One region of the Peribacillus sp. NPDC058075 genome, then DNA from elsewhere that is predicted to be linked to it. Evidence: riboswitches for the same ligand, from Rfam matches in the RefSeq annotation. Region 1 holds a riboswitch; the other holds the start of a gene.
What was found. A riboswitch is a leader RNA that binds a small molecule or an ion and turns the genes downstream of it on or off. The one in region 1 is predicted to bind FMN.
Positions count from the first base shown of each region.

Region 2: linked by a shared signal. The riboswitch ahead of ribE (riboflavin synthase) and the one ahead of ACFVS1_RS05585 (ECF transporter S component) in region 1 are both predicted to bind FMN.

Region 1 is NZ_JBHVSL010000001.1:1,099,555-1,107,141, reverse strand. It holds gene ACFVS1_RS05615 (YpbF family protein) at 1-43, opposite strand, end outside; gene ACFVS1_RS05610 (LysM peptidoglycan-binding domain-containing protein) at 186-1,034, opposite strand; gene ACFVS1_RS05605 (CPBP family intramembrane glutamic endopeptidase) at 1,012-1,638, opposite strand; gene ACFVS1_RS05600 (RecQ family ATP-dependent DNA helicase) at 1,628-3,133, opposite strand; gene ACFVS1_RS05595 (YpbB family protein) at 3,136-4,197, opposite strand; gene ACFVS1_RS05590 (ferredoxin) at 4,488-4,736, shown strand; gene ACFVS1_RS05585 (ECF transporter S component) at 4,858-5,439, opposite strand; FMN riboswitch at 5,605-5,740, opposite strand; gene serA (phosphoglycerate dehydrogenase) at 6,038-7,587, shown strand, end outside.
Region 2 is NZ_JBHVSL010000003.1:192,038-199,624, forward strand. It holds gene ACFVS1_RS21685 (DHH family phosphoesterase) at 1-804, opposite strand, end outside; gene ribH (6,7-dimethyl-8-ribityllumazine synthase) at 1,192-1,662, opposite strand; partial or broken gene ribB (3,4-dihydroxy-2-butanone-4-phosphate synthase) at 1,741-2,379, opposite strand; gene ribE (riboflavin synthase) at 2,398-3,036, opposite strand; FMN riboswitch at 3,182-3,312, opposite strand; gene ACFVS1_RS21705 (DNA-binding protein) at 3,519-3,716, opposite strand; gene ACFVS1_RS21710 (hypothetical protein) at 3,719-4,015, opposite strand; partial or broken gene ACFVS1_RS21715 (class I SAM-dependent methyltransferase) at 4,183-4,598, opposite strand; gene ACFVS1_RS21720 (aspartyl-phosphate phosphatase Spo0E family protein) at 4,830-4,982, shown strand; gene ACFVS1_RS21725 (hypothetical protein) at 5,465-5,686, opposite strand; gene ACFVS1_RS21730 (YolD-like family protein) at 5,790-6,695, opposite strand; gene ACFVS1_RS21735 (hypothetical protein) at 6,757-7,071, shown strand; gene ACFVS1_RS21740 (hypothetical protein) at 7,380-7,587, opposite strand, start outside.

The DNA.
Region 1 (7,587 bases):
CTTGATCCGTTTTCTCATCCAATAAAATGATTGTCGATTCCATCGCATTTCCTCCTCTACTCTTTCAAATCATGATATGAAAGAGTAGAGGAAAAAATGATTAAGCACCTGTCACGTTTGGCTTCATACCGGGCCAAGTCAAGCCATTTTAAAAACACCCTGCCTATAAAGACAGAGTGCCATCGTTATTTCTTGATCGGAATTTTTAATACTTGCCCTTTGGAAATTTCATTGCCATTCAGCCCATTCCACTCCTTGATCAGAGCAATCCCTTCCTGTGATTTGTAATAATTCATGGAAATGCGAAATAATGTTTCTTGACCTTGAACAGTATGTAAGACAACTTTGTATCCCTCTTTATCCGTTTTCGAGGCTTGAACATTTTCGGCAGACTTTTTCTTTTCTGCTGCTTCCTTCTTTGCTTTTTCGTCAGCTATTTGCTTTGCTTTGGCTTTTTCTTCAGCTTCTTGCTTCGCTTTGGCCTTAGCCTCAGCTTCTTGCTGGGCTTTTACTTTTTCTTCAGCTTCTTGCTCCGCTCTGGCTCTTTCATCAGCTTCTTGCTTCGCTTTGGCCTTTTCTTTAGCTTCTTGCTCCGCTTTGGCCTTTTCTTTAGCTTCTTGCTCCGCTTTGGCCTTTTCTTTAGCTTCTTGCTTCGCTTTGGCCTCTGCTTCTTCTTTTTCCTTCTCCTCTTCAGCCTTTGCCGACTCTTTTCCCATTAAATCTTCTGCCGTTGCTGTAGTTGGAATCGATTCATTATCATCCCCACTCAAGATGACTTGGTCACTTTTCGTACCCTGTACAGGCCTATCCTGCAGATATGTATAAAGGGTATAAAATCCAATTGGAAGCAAAATAAAAAATAACGCTAATAATTGTATCATTGGGAACTTAATCTTCCCTTTACTTTTTTTCTTTTTATTCTGGTGGACTTTGCTGCGCTTGGGCAATGATGATTTAGCCTTCTGACGTTCAATTCGCGAACGAAGTTCACCAGCCTGATCATTTTCTTTTTCATACTTTTGTACCCGGCTCATTCAAGTCACCCCCTTTCTTGCTCAACCCTCTTTGCTTTTTGTTCCTGATTAAGATACCAAGGATAAAGTCAATCAAAAAGTGGGCCGTGATCGTCACGATGATATTATTAGTCATTTCAAATAGAAAACCGATAAAGAAGCTCAAAACCAAAACGTTTAAAAATAAAAACCAATTAAAAAGGTAACGATAATGAACGGCTGCAAAAATGAGGCTCGTAAGAAGCAAGCCAAAATGTGTTTGCAGCACTCCACGGAATAATAATTCTTCGCTTATCGCTACCGCTAAAGCTACGACAAAAATCATCGGGTATGACAAATTACTGAAAATGCGTTCGTTAATACCACCATCATCCTGATAGGAAGAGGGTGTCACTTTCATAAGCAATAAGTCGAATAGCACGACAATGACTCCTGCGGGAATTCCAATCAGCAAAATGTTCAGGTCATCATAGATAAATAAGTCGAAAAAGGCAGAACGGTCCTTAAATAAAATAATACCTAAAAAGATGGCTAACGTTAAGAGAATAATTTGTGTAAGAAACAAATTATATAGCAACTGTCTATCTGTAAGTTGTTTAATCATTTCAGCTTGCTTATTTTTCATCGCCATTTTCCTTCTTTAATAAGATATAAGCCAATTCCTTTTTCCACGAGGAAAAGGAATTGACCGGACCTACCTTGACTTCCGGCCATACATCAGCCATTTTTTCGGTATTCATCCCACAGTTATCACAGCAGATGGGGTTCACTTCCCGATGCTTTTCCCCAAAGTAGTCCAGTATCCCTAAACGGCGGCATTCCTGTGCATAGATCCAGTGCAGGAATTTATGCAGTTTTTCTTGATTACTGGACTTCCTCTTTTGACAATACTCTTTCATCTCTGCCACTTGATGTGGGCTATTGCCCGCAATAAACTGGGTAAAAAAACGCAGCTGGATTTCGTTCAACGAAAAGGATTGAGACAGCTGTTCTTTTTCTGGGAGGGTCAAATTCAGCGGAATTTTTTGTGATGCATGAAGGAAAGAACATACACCATCGATTTGCGAATCCGTAGGCAACTGTTGCTCCATCAAATGCAGCGGAAGCCCTTCATCCCCTTCGCTATATAATAAGACAGCCACACTTTGCTTCCGATCCCGTCCCGCCCTGCCTATCTCCTGAAGATATGCTTCCATCGTCGATGGCATATGAAAATGGATAACATATCTGACATCGGACTTATTCACACCCATTCCAAAAGCACTTGTTGCACATATGATCTTTAACTGGCCGGAAATGAATTGCTGCTGAATGAGCATCCTTTGATCCTGTTCCATTCCACCGTGATAATAATTGACACTATCGATCCCGTTTTCCTGTAAAAACCCTGTGACCGATTCCGCCACTTTTTTAGAGGAAAAATAAATAATCCCGCTTCCGGTAAATTTCCTTACAAGCTCCAGCACACGTGCTAGCTTCTCATCGTAGCTGAACAGTCGTTCGACAATGATTGCAATATTTTCCCGATCAACTGATGAGACTGTTTCCTTGACCGGCTCAATATTGAGTTTGCCAACGATATCCCTCCGGACCTCATCGGTTGCAGTTGCTGTCAGGGCAAGAGTCAACGGATTGCTTAATTCACGCCTCACTTCTCCTAAATTCAAATAATCGGGACGGAAATCATACCCCCATTGTGAGATGCAGTGTGCTTCATCTATGACGAACAAGCCTATATCTATGGATTTCAAGGATTTTATCACACCATCCAGGCTTAGCATTTCAGGAGATAAAAAGATAAAACGATAACTATGCAACCGGTCGAAAGCTTTCCTTTTTTGTTTTAATGACAAAAAAGAGTTGAGGGTCAATACACTTTTTTCGCCACTCATCTTCAGCTGATCTGCCTGATCCTGCATTAATGATAATAACGGGGAGACAATTAGGACAGTCTTATTTAAAAGATAAGCCGGCAGCTGGTAACATAATGATTTACCTGACCCGGTCGGTAGCATCGCTAAAGTATGATTGCCGGACATCAATGATTCGACCACTTCCTTTTGTCCAGGACGGAATTCATCAAAACCGAATTTTTCTTTGAGGACTCGTTCTATTTTCATCATCACTCACCTATTTTCGCAAGTACAAGTCTTATTTGGAAAAAGCTTATCTCTTTATTATCGACCATCTGCTTAATTGCTTTAAGCTTTTTCGTTCCAAGTTCCTTAATAGCTTCAGCAATTTTCCTCTCATCCTCGATAGTCACATAATCTGAAATCGGAAAACTCTTGTCCGATAAGACAATTTCTACGAGGTGATCTTCGATGGTGTTGACTTTCAATCTGCGGATTTCAGCAATCTCACCCAGACTTTTCCCTTCCTGGATGTATCGTAAAGTAGTCTGTGTAGATTGTGTCAAATGAGGATATCCACTACTTTTCCAATCATTTGTTAATCTGGACAAGAGAGGGTAATCCTTTCCCATTTCCAATTCGGCAAGCATTTGATGCAATGAGTCAAGGAATGTAAAGCGAACATACTCTTCTTCTACGTCTTTCCTTTTTGCAATCTGTTCAAACGTAAGTCCAATCCTGTTAATCCCGGTTATTTTCAAAATGAAAATGTCTCGTTTCATATCACTTTGACTTTCTAAAAGGGATATCAGTTCATCATATAGATGTTGGGCAATCAACGCTCGATCCTGACGATTGGCCTGTAAAAATTCCTTTACGAAGAATTGGATTTTGGGATTTCTTTGTATCGGATAAAAACGTCTTTCATTGTGGACAATATGGGATATGGTTTGAATGAGTAAGTTTAACCTTCCCCAGAAAACCGGGGTGATATTGTGATACTTCCAACCATTTATATACGCTGGAAAAGGATTATTTTTAAAGTAATCGACTAACTTCCCCTCACCTTGCATACTAATCTCATATGCATCTGGTTTATCCGTTAAATTAATCAAATCATGCTTAAGTAAAAGTTCAATGTTTTGATTTAATTGCTGACGGGTAAATCGAGGTATTGTCCCAAAAATATCCGTTAGCCCGAATAAATGGGCATCTTGGATTGTTTGTGACGATTTCTTCCCCTGCAGCATATGGTATATAGCATAAATGGAGCGTTCGCCTTGAAATTTTTTTATCGCATATAGAATGATGGCCTGTAGATAATTATTCATGGGACTCACATCCTTGTTTCATTTAACCAATAAACCCATTGTAACAAATAACTGCAAAAATCGCCGTTATTATTGATGAATACAATGGAAATCATGTGACTAAATGACGAATCATGGAAAGAACCAAGTTAATTATTTCGATGTTATCCGTTGTCATTGTGCTACATGATAGTTATTATCAATACAATTTCTATTGAAAAGTTTGGCATTCGGTCTTACAATAAGAAAGAGATAATAATCTGAAATAAAAAGATTATCAGTTGTCAATCAACTTAGGAGGGGTTATATTCATGGCTAAATTTACTATTGTGGATAAAGAAACATGCATAGCTTGTGGAGCTTGCGGAGCAGCGGCACCAGATATATATGATTACGATGACGAAGGGATTGCGTTTGTTACCCTTGACGATAACGAGGGAATCGTTGAAATTCCTGATGTACTTATAGATGACATGATGGATGCATTTGAAGGATGCCCAACGGATTCTATTAAAGTTGCTGACGAAGCATTTGACGGAGATGCACTTAAATTCGAATAACGTACAAGCCATTTTCTATCGAAAATGGCTTTTCTTTTGTCATCTCCCATACTAAAACAGGCATAAAAAAACAACCGAATACGAATATCCGGTTGTTTTTTTATTTCTATCGTCAATGCCATTAAGCATTTTTATATAATGTTTGCTTATTGATCCATGTCTGTAATTTAATGAACAGCAGCATGAATACAGATGTGATGAGTAGGCCTTTAATTACATTGAAAGGCAAGATTGCCGTCGTAACGAACTTTCTTGACTCGGGTGCCGACATTGCATCCCATCCCATAAAGAAGGTATAAGCCGGTAAGAAGACATAATAGTTTAAAACACTCATGAATACTGCCATGGAAACTGTTCCCGCAAGTAAAGCGAATGTCATCCCTTTTTTTGAATTGATTTTCTGAAATACATAATAAGTCGGCAAGACAAACAGTATTCCGGCTATAAAGTTAGCGATATGCCCGACAGGTACAGCAGTCAAGGTCCCTGTCATGACTAAATCCAATAGGTTCTTAATGAACTCGACCAGAATTCCAGCCATTGGACCGAAAATTAATGCCGCCATCAGTGCTGGTATGTCGCTAAAATCAACATTGAGAAAAGGAGGGAATCCCGGAAACGGGAAATTTAAAAGCATTAATAAATAAGAAATGCTTCCCATCATGGCAAGTGTAACCGTTTTTTTCACTTTGTTCTTTTTCATAGGTCTCTCTCCTTCTTTTCCGATCTACCTGAAAAAGAGGTTAGGGTTCCAAAATATGTTGATGCTCAATAAAAAAACCTTTAATTCCAATAGAATTAAAGGGATAAATTAAAGGTTACATCAAACAAACGTTCAGCAAAAAACTGTTGAAACGCACTCAGGAACCTCCATCTTCTCCCATCCAGACTATACTGTCGGCTTTGGATTCGCACCAAATCCTGCCTTGTAAGGCTCGCGGGCTTAGAAGAAGAAATCCTTCATCACCGCCGGTGGGGAATTGCGCCCCGCCCCGAAGATAGATCTATAAAATTTTTTATACTTCCCATTATATCTGAATTACACGTTTTTTGATAGCACTTTTTTTTCAGTTGATTCATAGTGGATACACAAAATGAAAATACAAAATAATGAAAATTATTTTTTTATATTATTCAATCCTTGATGAAGCCATTTATATCGCGACATTAAGCAGATGATTAGATGATAGATTTTCTATTAAGCGCTTACATCCAGATAAGCCAAATTGACATATTCAGCATTTCAATTGTAAAATTAACTGAAATTTAAGATAATTCTTTTCCTAGGAAGGTGTTTAGACGTGTATCGGATTTTAGTAGCAGACGCCATTAAACCAGAAGGACTCGGACCGCTATCTGAGGCATCCAATATTCATCTCATTCAGAAGACCGTAGAGGAAGCTGCAAACGAACTTGATCAGATTGATGCAATTCTTGTAAGGAGTGCTACGAAGGTTTCGGAGGATTTAATGAACCGTATGCCGCAGCTAAAAATTATAGCACGCGCTGGTGTCGGTGTTGATAACATAGATATCCCCTCGGCGACAAAACGCGGGATTGTCGTGGTTAATGCACCTGACGGCAACACCATTTCAACAGCTGAACATACATTCGCCATGATGGCTTCATTAATGCGCCACATTCCGCAAGCTTATGCTTCACTGAAGAATGGGGAGTGGAAACGTTCTTCATATACGGGTACTGAACTGCGCGGGAAAACATTAGGAATAATTGGCTTTGGACGTATCGGAGGGGAAATTGCCAAACGCGCTAAGGTATTCGGCATGGATGTCATTGTCTATGATCCGTTCCTTACTGTCGATCGAGCAAAGAAAATGTCCGTATCCGCCCTGCCGTTAGATGAATTGCTTCCTAAAGCAGACATCATTACTGTTCATACACCACTTACGAATGAAACTAGAGGATTAATCAATAAAGCAAAACTGCTTACCTGTAAAAAAGGGGTGTATGTACTGAACTGCGCCCGGGGCGGTATTCTGGACGAAGATGATTTATATGAAATGATAGTTCAAGGACATGTTGCAGGGGCGGCACTGGACGTTTTCGTCGAAGAACCTCCACTTGGCCATAAACTGCTTGAACTGGATAGAGTCATTGCTACACCGCATCTGGGCGCTTCCACTAAAGAAGCACAATTAAATGTTGCCGTACAGGTTGCCCAAGAAGTGTTGACCTATTTCGAAGGAAATCCAGTCTCAAGTTCGATCAACCTTCCAGCCATATCTAAAGAAGTGTTTGAAAAGGTACAGCCGTTTTATCAGCTTGTTCAGCAAATGGGATCCATTGCTTCTCAGTGCATGAATGAAGGAATTCAGGAAATCTCCGTTACGTATGCTGGAGAATCATTGGATTTCGATACAGCGATTCTTACAAAAAGTCTAATCTCTGGATTTTTCAGATCAAGGGTCGATGCATCAGTAAATGAAGTGAATGCCTTGTTGATCGCAAAAGAGCGCGGCATAACCGTTGGTGAAAAAATCTCTACGGACTCTTTAGGTTACTCGAATTTGATCAGCCTAAAAGTAAAAGGTGACCACCGTGAATTAACAATCAGTGGGACCTATATCGAAAATTACGGTTCTCGAATCGTAGGTTTGAATGGTTTCAAAATCGACTTTCACCCAGAACCGAATTTACTTTATATCCAGCATACCGATAAACCTGGTGTAATCGGTAACGTAGGTAAGGTCCTGGGAGATCACGGAGTCAATATCGCCACCATGCAGGTTGGCCGAAAAGAAGCTGGCGGGGAAGCCATCATGGTTTTGAGCTTTGATTTACCATTGGAAGATAACATGAAACAATTTTTAATGGAAACAGAAGACATTAC
Region 2 (7,587 bases), on a different contig from region 1:
AACATCAATATCGTCGTGAATTGTCCGGAAGCTGATTCTTTTACTTCCAACCATCAGGATCGCTATATAATCAAGATGCGAAAACTCTTTCGACAGTTCATTACCCAATTCTGAGTGATATGACTCTGCATGGACCACACCAGCTGTATGGGGACCGACCGTAGCCTGATAGACTTCTCTTTTTTTCCTGTTTATGTACCGATCTACCCGACTCTCTTCAACATTCAGAAGGGTTTGCTCCACTTCGTCAAAAGTAAAACTTTCAGCAGTCGACAGCTTGTTTGCGATTTTCATTTCGAATTCCTCAATCGGAATCATGAAAAACAGGTCATTCAATCGTTTTGCCGTTGTATTTTTATTGACTTCCCATTCCCAAGTATCGTATTGTCGGACCAATTCAACGAATTCAGCGACAATGCTTGAAGGTTCCAGGTACTTATTTTCAACTGCATACTGATAGAATAATGATGTCGCTGCTGTCTGTTTACCATCTTCCTGTTCGACAGTTACAGATGCCCAATCATGTTCGTTCAAATGCAATGCTGACTTATGATGATCGATCAGCAGCGCTTTGCCTCCATCTTCCACAAACTGAGTAATCATTTTTTCGTTATCTTCATCAACCGATAAATCAGTAACGATCAATGTATCTTCAAGCTTTGCTTGCTCAAGAAATGCGCCTACGTTCTGATTAAGGCGACCAATTGAATTATAACTTACCACTACTTCTTCTCCGAAGGCCAACTTAGCTATAATGCCGCAGCCGACTCCATCTAAATCATTATGTGTAAAGAGATGGTACACACAAACCCCTCCTAGTAACTAATAAATTTACTTTTCCCTAAAGACATGAATTTCAATTGCAATCTTTACAATTGTAGCATAATCATATCCGCATATTTTATCATGCTTCCATTACGTGATGCTTTTGTTCGTTTTTTTTTTTTGAAATTCCCTAATGATTCTTTATTTTCCATGATTTATACCTAAAAACACATTACTTTGAAATCGAGGTATTTTCATTGAAGAGGTTGCTGTGAGAGTTGAAGATCAGCATTCACTAATCGATCAACTAGCTAGGAACTTTGAAGAATTTGCTTAATGGTTTAAGAAAGCTGCTCCAATGCAAATGAACCGGTACATCAAAAAAAGCCGCAGGGATATTATTCCCTGCGGCTTCCTTAAGCCAAATCACTGTTCAATCAATTTTCCAAGGTTGGCCATTTCAATGGCACTAACCGCCGCTTCATAGCCTTTGTTACCTGATTTAGTTCCTGCACGTTCAATCGCTTGTTCAATATTTTCAGTTGTCAGCAAACCGAAGATAACCGGTACACCTGTTTCCAATGAAACGGAAGCCATGCCTTTAGCTGCTTCATTGCAGACATAATCATAATGTGAAGTGGCACCCCTGATTACCGTTCCAAGACCGATTACCGCATCATATTTACCTGTATTAACAAGTTTTTTTGCAATTAACGGAAGTTCAAAAGCACCCGGGACCCACGCGATGTCAACATCATTCTCATCAACGCCATGACGCTTAAGGCCATCCAATGCCCCTCCTAAAAGCTTGCTTGTGATAAACTCATTAAATCTTCCTACCACGATGCCGACTTTCAATCCTGATCCGATTAATTGTGCTTCAATAGTTTTCCCCATGTCCAATTCCTCCTAATTTTAAAAAACAATATAATTTTTTTGTTCTGTTAAGATTAATTCCTTAAATCCTCAAGCTTTCGGGATGTTCAGTTCAAGCTCCTGTTTCCCGCTCGTATCATTTTGTTGAAGATACCGAATCAAATCGGCTATCGTAATGAATTTCAGGTTGAATTTATCAGCGATGACTTCTAAATCGGATACCCGAGCCATCGATCCATCTTCATTCATGATTTCACAAATGACACCAGCTGGAGCAGCACCGCATAATTTCGCCAAGTCCACCGATGCCTCTGTATGTCCTGCCCTCCTTAATACGCCGCCTTCTTTTGCGACTATCGGAAAAGTGTGACCAGGCCTTTGAAAATCTTCAGCGACCGAATCTTCATTAAGAAGCTCAAGGATGGTCAAGGACCTTTCAAAAGCACTGATTCCTGTAGAGGTGCTTTTATGGTCGACACTTACCGTAAAAGCAGTGCCATGATGATCGGTATTTTCTCCTACCATAGGATGCAGTTTCAATTTCGCTGCCAGTTCTTCAGTGATGGTTGTACAAATCAAACCACGTCCATGAGTCGCCATGAAATTAATCGCTTCCGGTGTGGCCTTTTCGGCCAGCACTACAAAATCCCCTTCATTTTCACGGTCTTCATCATCGGATACGATTACTACCTTGCCAGCCTTCAAATCTTCTATCGCTTCTTCTATTGTATGGAACATCATTACACCGCCCTTTTATTAGAATCCATGCTCTGCCAAAAACTCTAAATTCAGTCCTGGTTTTGGATTTCCATTTTTCATTTGATGTATTATATATTTCCCTATCATGTCGTTTTCAATGTTAACTATATCGCCAGCCGCTTTTTGTCCCAATATGGTGTCCTGATGAGTCAATGGAATCAGTGATACAGTCAATAGGTTCCTTTCGATCCCAAATATCGTCAAGCTCGTCCCATCAATGGCCACGGATCCTTTTGGAATGCAAAAGGCACTGAGCCCCTCTTCCAATTGGATTACATAATATACGGCATTTTCTTTCCGTTCTTTTTTTATGATCGTTCCGGTTCCGTCGATATGACCTGAAACAAAATGACCGCCAAACCTTCCCTGTGCACTCATGGCTCGTTCAAGATTCACAGATGATCCCAATTTCAAAGTCCGGATCGTGGAAGCTTTGACCGTTTCCGGCATCACGTCGACCGTAAACAGACTTTTCGTGAAGGACGTTACCGTTAAGCAGACCCCGTTGACTGAAATACTATCCCCCAGATGAACATCTTCAAGGATTTTTTCAGAACGAATCGATAACTCCATACTGCTTTTTCCTTTTTTCATGGAATGTACGGTCCCGATATCCTCAATGATTCCCGTAAACATATTTTTCCCCCTTTTATAAAATATAAAAAACCCCTTAGGATGACCTAAGGAGTTAGCAGGAGAAATGAGTGAAAAAATTGTATACCTAAAAAGCCTAATATTTTCATTTTTGAAAAATTAGGCGTACGTATACACTTGGGTTCCACACGTCCTTCTCCCATCCAGACTTTACTGTCGGCTTTGGAATCTCACCAAATCCTGCCTTTAACAGGCTCGCGGGCTTAGAATTTCTTCATCACCGCCGGTTGGGATTTTCACCCGACCCCGAAGGACACTATCAACACATTGCTGTGCTTTCTAGTATTATGTTGTTGTTTAAAAGCCTATGTAATAGGGTTTTAACGGTGTATGATACTTATCGAAATGTTTTGTAGTTCTTTTAGTTATTGCTCATTCCTACCAAGTATCCTACCAAAAACCTACCACTGTGCTCGCTTTTAACTAATGACATATTACCATGACAAAATAAAAAGAACAAGGATTCAATCTCCATGCTCTTCTCCATCAAGCCATTTAAAAAATGTCACTTTCGATACTTTGTAAATTCGCCCAATCTTAATGACATGAAAAGGTGGGTTTTTAAATAATTCGTATGTCTGGCTTCTTCCTATACACAATATATCTTGAACGTGTTTGGGTTCCAGTGCTTCTGATAGGTCGTCTCTGCTTGGTGTAGCCATCCTTATTCTCCCCTCCTATTTAATACTGCTATGTTTAAATTAAGAGCCAACTTATAAAAAGCTTTCCAACGAATTTTTGTATCCTCATGAGTCTGGACATGTACCGATAACCTAGCCGCCTTTGAATTTGCAACACTGTAATTTGTATTGATTTTTTTGATCGTTTCTTTCTGGCTTTTAACCTTATTGGCCGTTTGGATATATGACTTTTGAATCTCATCAAGCAAAGGCTTTAACCGTTTTGTTGAAACTGTCTTTTGACCGTCCACAATTCTTCTTAGCTCGGCTAGTTCTTTCATGAATTGACTCCTTCCTTCAGCATTAAATATTTATCGGAACTTCCTGTCCTTTGCTAACATATAATTTAATTTGGGTGCTTACATTTTATATTTCCTTTCGGATTAGTAAAACTATCTTTGGCCGGGATAGGTACATTTTTTATGTCACGGTTTATTCGGACTATTCATTACTTCATAAAAACTAACCAATGCGTTTTACTTCTTCTATTTCCAAACAACGGTTCAAACCCAATAGCATTAAGGACTTCTTTCAATGAGATTTGGTCCTCGTTCCATTTAAAAATCAGTGTTCCGTTTGGCTTTAAAACCCTCATGCATTCCTTGAATCCTTGATTTATATCAAATTCCCATAACTCATCTAATTTCCCGTACTTCTTGGCCAACCACGAATCTTCACCAGCTTTGATTAAATGTGGAGGATCAAATACAACCAGATAAAACGATTCATCATTAAATGGCATATTTCTAAAGTCCGCTATTACGTCCGGATTGACGTTTAAAGTTCGACCATCACATAGACTTTCATTATTTGACGATTATCCATGTACGTTACATCATCATTTTGTTTATCAAACCAAAACATTCTACTACCGCAGCATGCATCCAAAATACGTTGCACCTAATCTCCCCCTTCCTTCACAATTTGTGTCCACCATTTATTCGAACTGTGACGTAATGCAGGATAATTTTATGTCTATTTCCCTATTTATTAACAAGTTTAGGAGAAAATATTTTAATAATTAAATAATTGTAATATAATCCTAAAATAGAAATTACTTACCTAAAAAGGAGTATTCAAATGTGCGAAATAAAAATGTATAGGGAGTTAGAATTAAATATAAAGAACCTAAGAAAATTACTTATAGAAACTGGTGTTAAAAAAGGTCTAAATCATCAAGAAACACTTAAATATAGTGAAAAGCTAGACAAGTTGATTCTTAAGCAATCCCTAATAAGTAATTATTAAATACTTAATGTTTTACAGCAATCAATGTTCTTTATCGAACGAATTAACATTTTCATCTCCCCTTTATGTCGCAGTTTGTGTCAAATATTCAGTCATTTGGATAGTAATTGTAATAGAAATGTTAAGTTTTTATTTAAATCCTATTCAGATGTTTTTCCATGATAAAATTGTGGAATTGCAAAGTATAAGTCGCAAAGCTCAGGTGTTAAGATATTTTTTGATGGCTTATAATCTATTAAAAAGAGGTTTTTAATATGTTAATCCCTACTATTTACTCAACTAATACAGATGATAGACACATAGTTAAAGACAAGAATACTGTTGAATGTGGAGCCAGATACAATGTATTTCCTTTGTTAACAAGACAAGATCTTAGGAAGATTAGATTCATGCATTACGAAAAAGTAACATGTCCAAGATGTAAAATGAGTGTCATGAAGAGTCAATATTATTCCTAAACCCCTAATGTCAAAAATTTTCGTCTACTGTTTCAGCACCATTCCGATTTTATCGATTAACATTTCAGTAATATATTTTTGCTCATAGTACCTTTTTTCTGCCGCCTTTTGATTTTGTACCGCGCCTTTAACGGCTCCTTCAATTGTCTTTTTAATGTCCTTCACGGCCTTTTCACTTAGTCCTGTACCGTGTTCTTCCTGGATGCAATGTTTAAGGTGATTAGTGAATTCTGAAATTGTTCTCATCCTTCTCACTCCTTAACTTGCGATATTGTTACTCAGCAATCGATAAGTCAGATCCAAGTGATTCATACTCTTCAGCGAACATAAACATATCACCATCACTTTTTTAAGTTTTATTTTTACAGCGATTTAAAACGGTTTGATATGAAAAGAAGCATTTTCTACCGGCTTCACGTACCGATCTATATTCCTCCAAAATCTCCATTGTATCTTTATCAAGCCTAACAACTGGTTTACTTGTAGACTTAAATCCTGTCTTTTTGCCAAGTTCCTTTTTGGTGATAAATTCAAGATTCACAAAATAATTATCTGTTTTAATTAAATTCTTATGATGCAATACTTCACCTTGCTTGGCGTTACCTACAAAGTGATGAGCAACCAAATGTGAAATCTTATATTTATTGACTTTGTTCTTAAAAAGCACCTTTATCATTAAGTTCCCACTACGCTTATGGAGATAAGGAAGCAAAAACATTTCTAACTTTTTGTATAAACGCTTGAAACGACCATAATTAGAAATTAGGAATTTTCCGTCTGAACCTTCGATAGCTTTCCACACTTCATTATGGTATTTTTCCTTTACATACCAATCTTTTCGCTGCTGTACAGTCGTTTTATGGTCGGCTATATAGCAATTAACGTTTGATAGCTTCATCTTTCTTGATTTATGAGTAGCTAGGCTTGAAAACGATTTTCCTGTTAATAATTCCAATTCTTTATAGTTTTTTTCTTTAAAATATTGGTTCTTGGATCGTATAACTAAAGCAAAGGTCTCCCTCCATTTCGCTCTATACTGAATTTTCTCAAAGGAGCTATCTTTCTTCTGGATTCGTAACTCTTTCGTTACAGGATGAATGTACACACAGTATCCATGCAATTCTTTTGGATTTCTCTCATTATGTATTGTAAAACTTATTGGTAAATGATATTCCATCGCATAATGAATGTTGTTTTCAAACTCTTCAATCTGGTATTCATCAAGGATAGGTTTTTTGTTTAGGGAAATTATTATTCCTAGTTATGAACCTAATCATTCTCCATATCTATACATAATCTAAAGGAACTAAATTATTATGGAGGAATTACTTGAAATGTATGAATTAAATGCAGGTTTATTTACAGATGATTTATGGAGAATTACTGTAGGTGGAATTGGCCCAATCGGAGGGATTGGACGCATTGGACACATTACTCATATTCCCGTTGGTATTGGTGGTGTTGGCTCCATTGGAGATTATGGTGGTATTGGTATTAGCTATGGTTTTCCATTTGCAGGAGGTCTCACAGGTGGAGCATTGCTTACAGAGCCCTATTATGGTGGATACAGTGGATATGGATATCCCGGATATGCTCCATATCCATACTCATATTCATACGACACTTATTGAGAAAAATGGTCAAAAATGTAAAGATATTCTTATTTAAAAGCCAGGATAGATGTTTCCATAAACATTCATAACCACCCATCCTAACTAATAAATTTTGAAATTACACATCACAAAAAATTCATTTAATTTTGGATAAGTTTATTATATGCTTGATAAGCTACTACCACTCCGCAATAAGAAATAAAGCAGAGCCTCCTAGTGTAAACAACCTTCCTATTAAGGTGTTTTTTGCTTCTTCAATAATTGAATGATCATTATTCATATTATTGCCCCCCGACCGAATAAATTTATATTAATACATGCAAAAATCACTGTTGATAAAAATGGGGATAAATAAAATTTTGTAAGACGACCACTTCTCTTTTTAGCGATTCTGTAATATATATTAAAGATTTCATATCCTGATGTAAGGAATTTATTTGTTTTTCCATTTTTTTCATTTTATTACTTTGTTCCTTCGCTTCTTGTTCTGCTTTTTTTTCTAATAATGCTGTTTGTTCAATTGCGAGTGCAGTA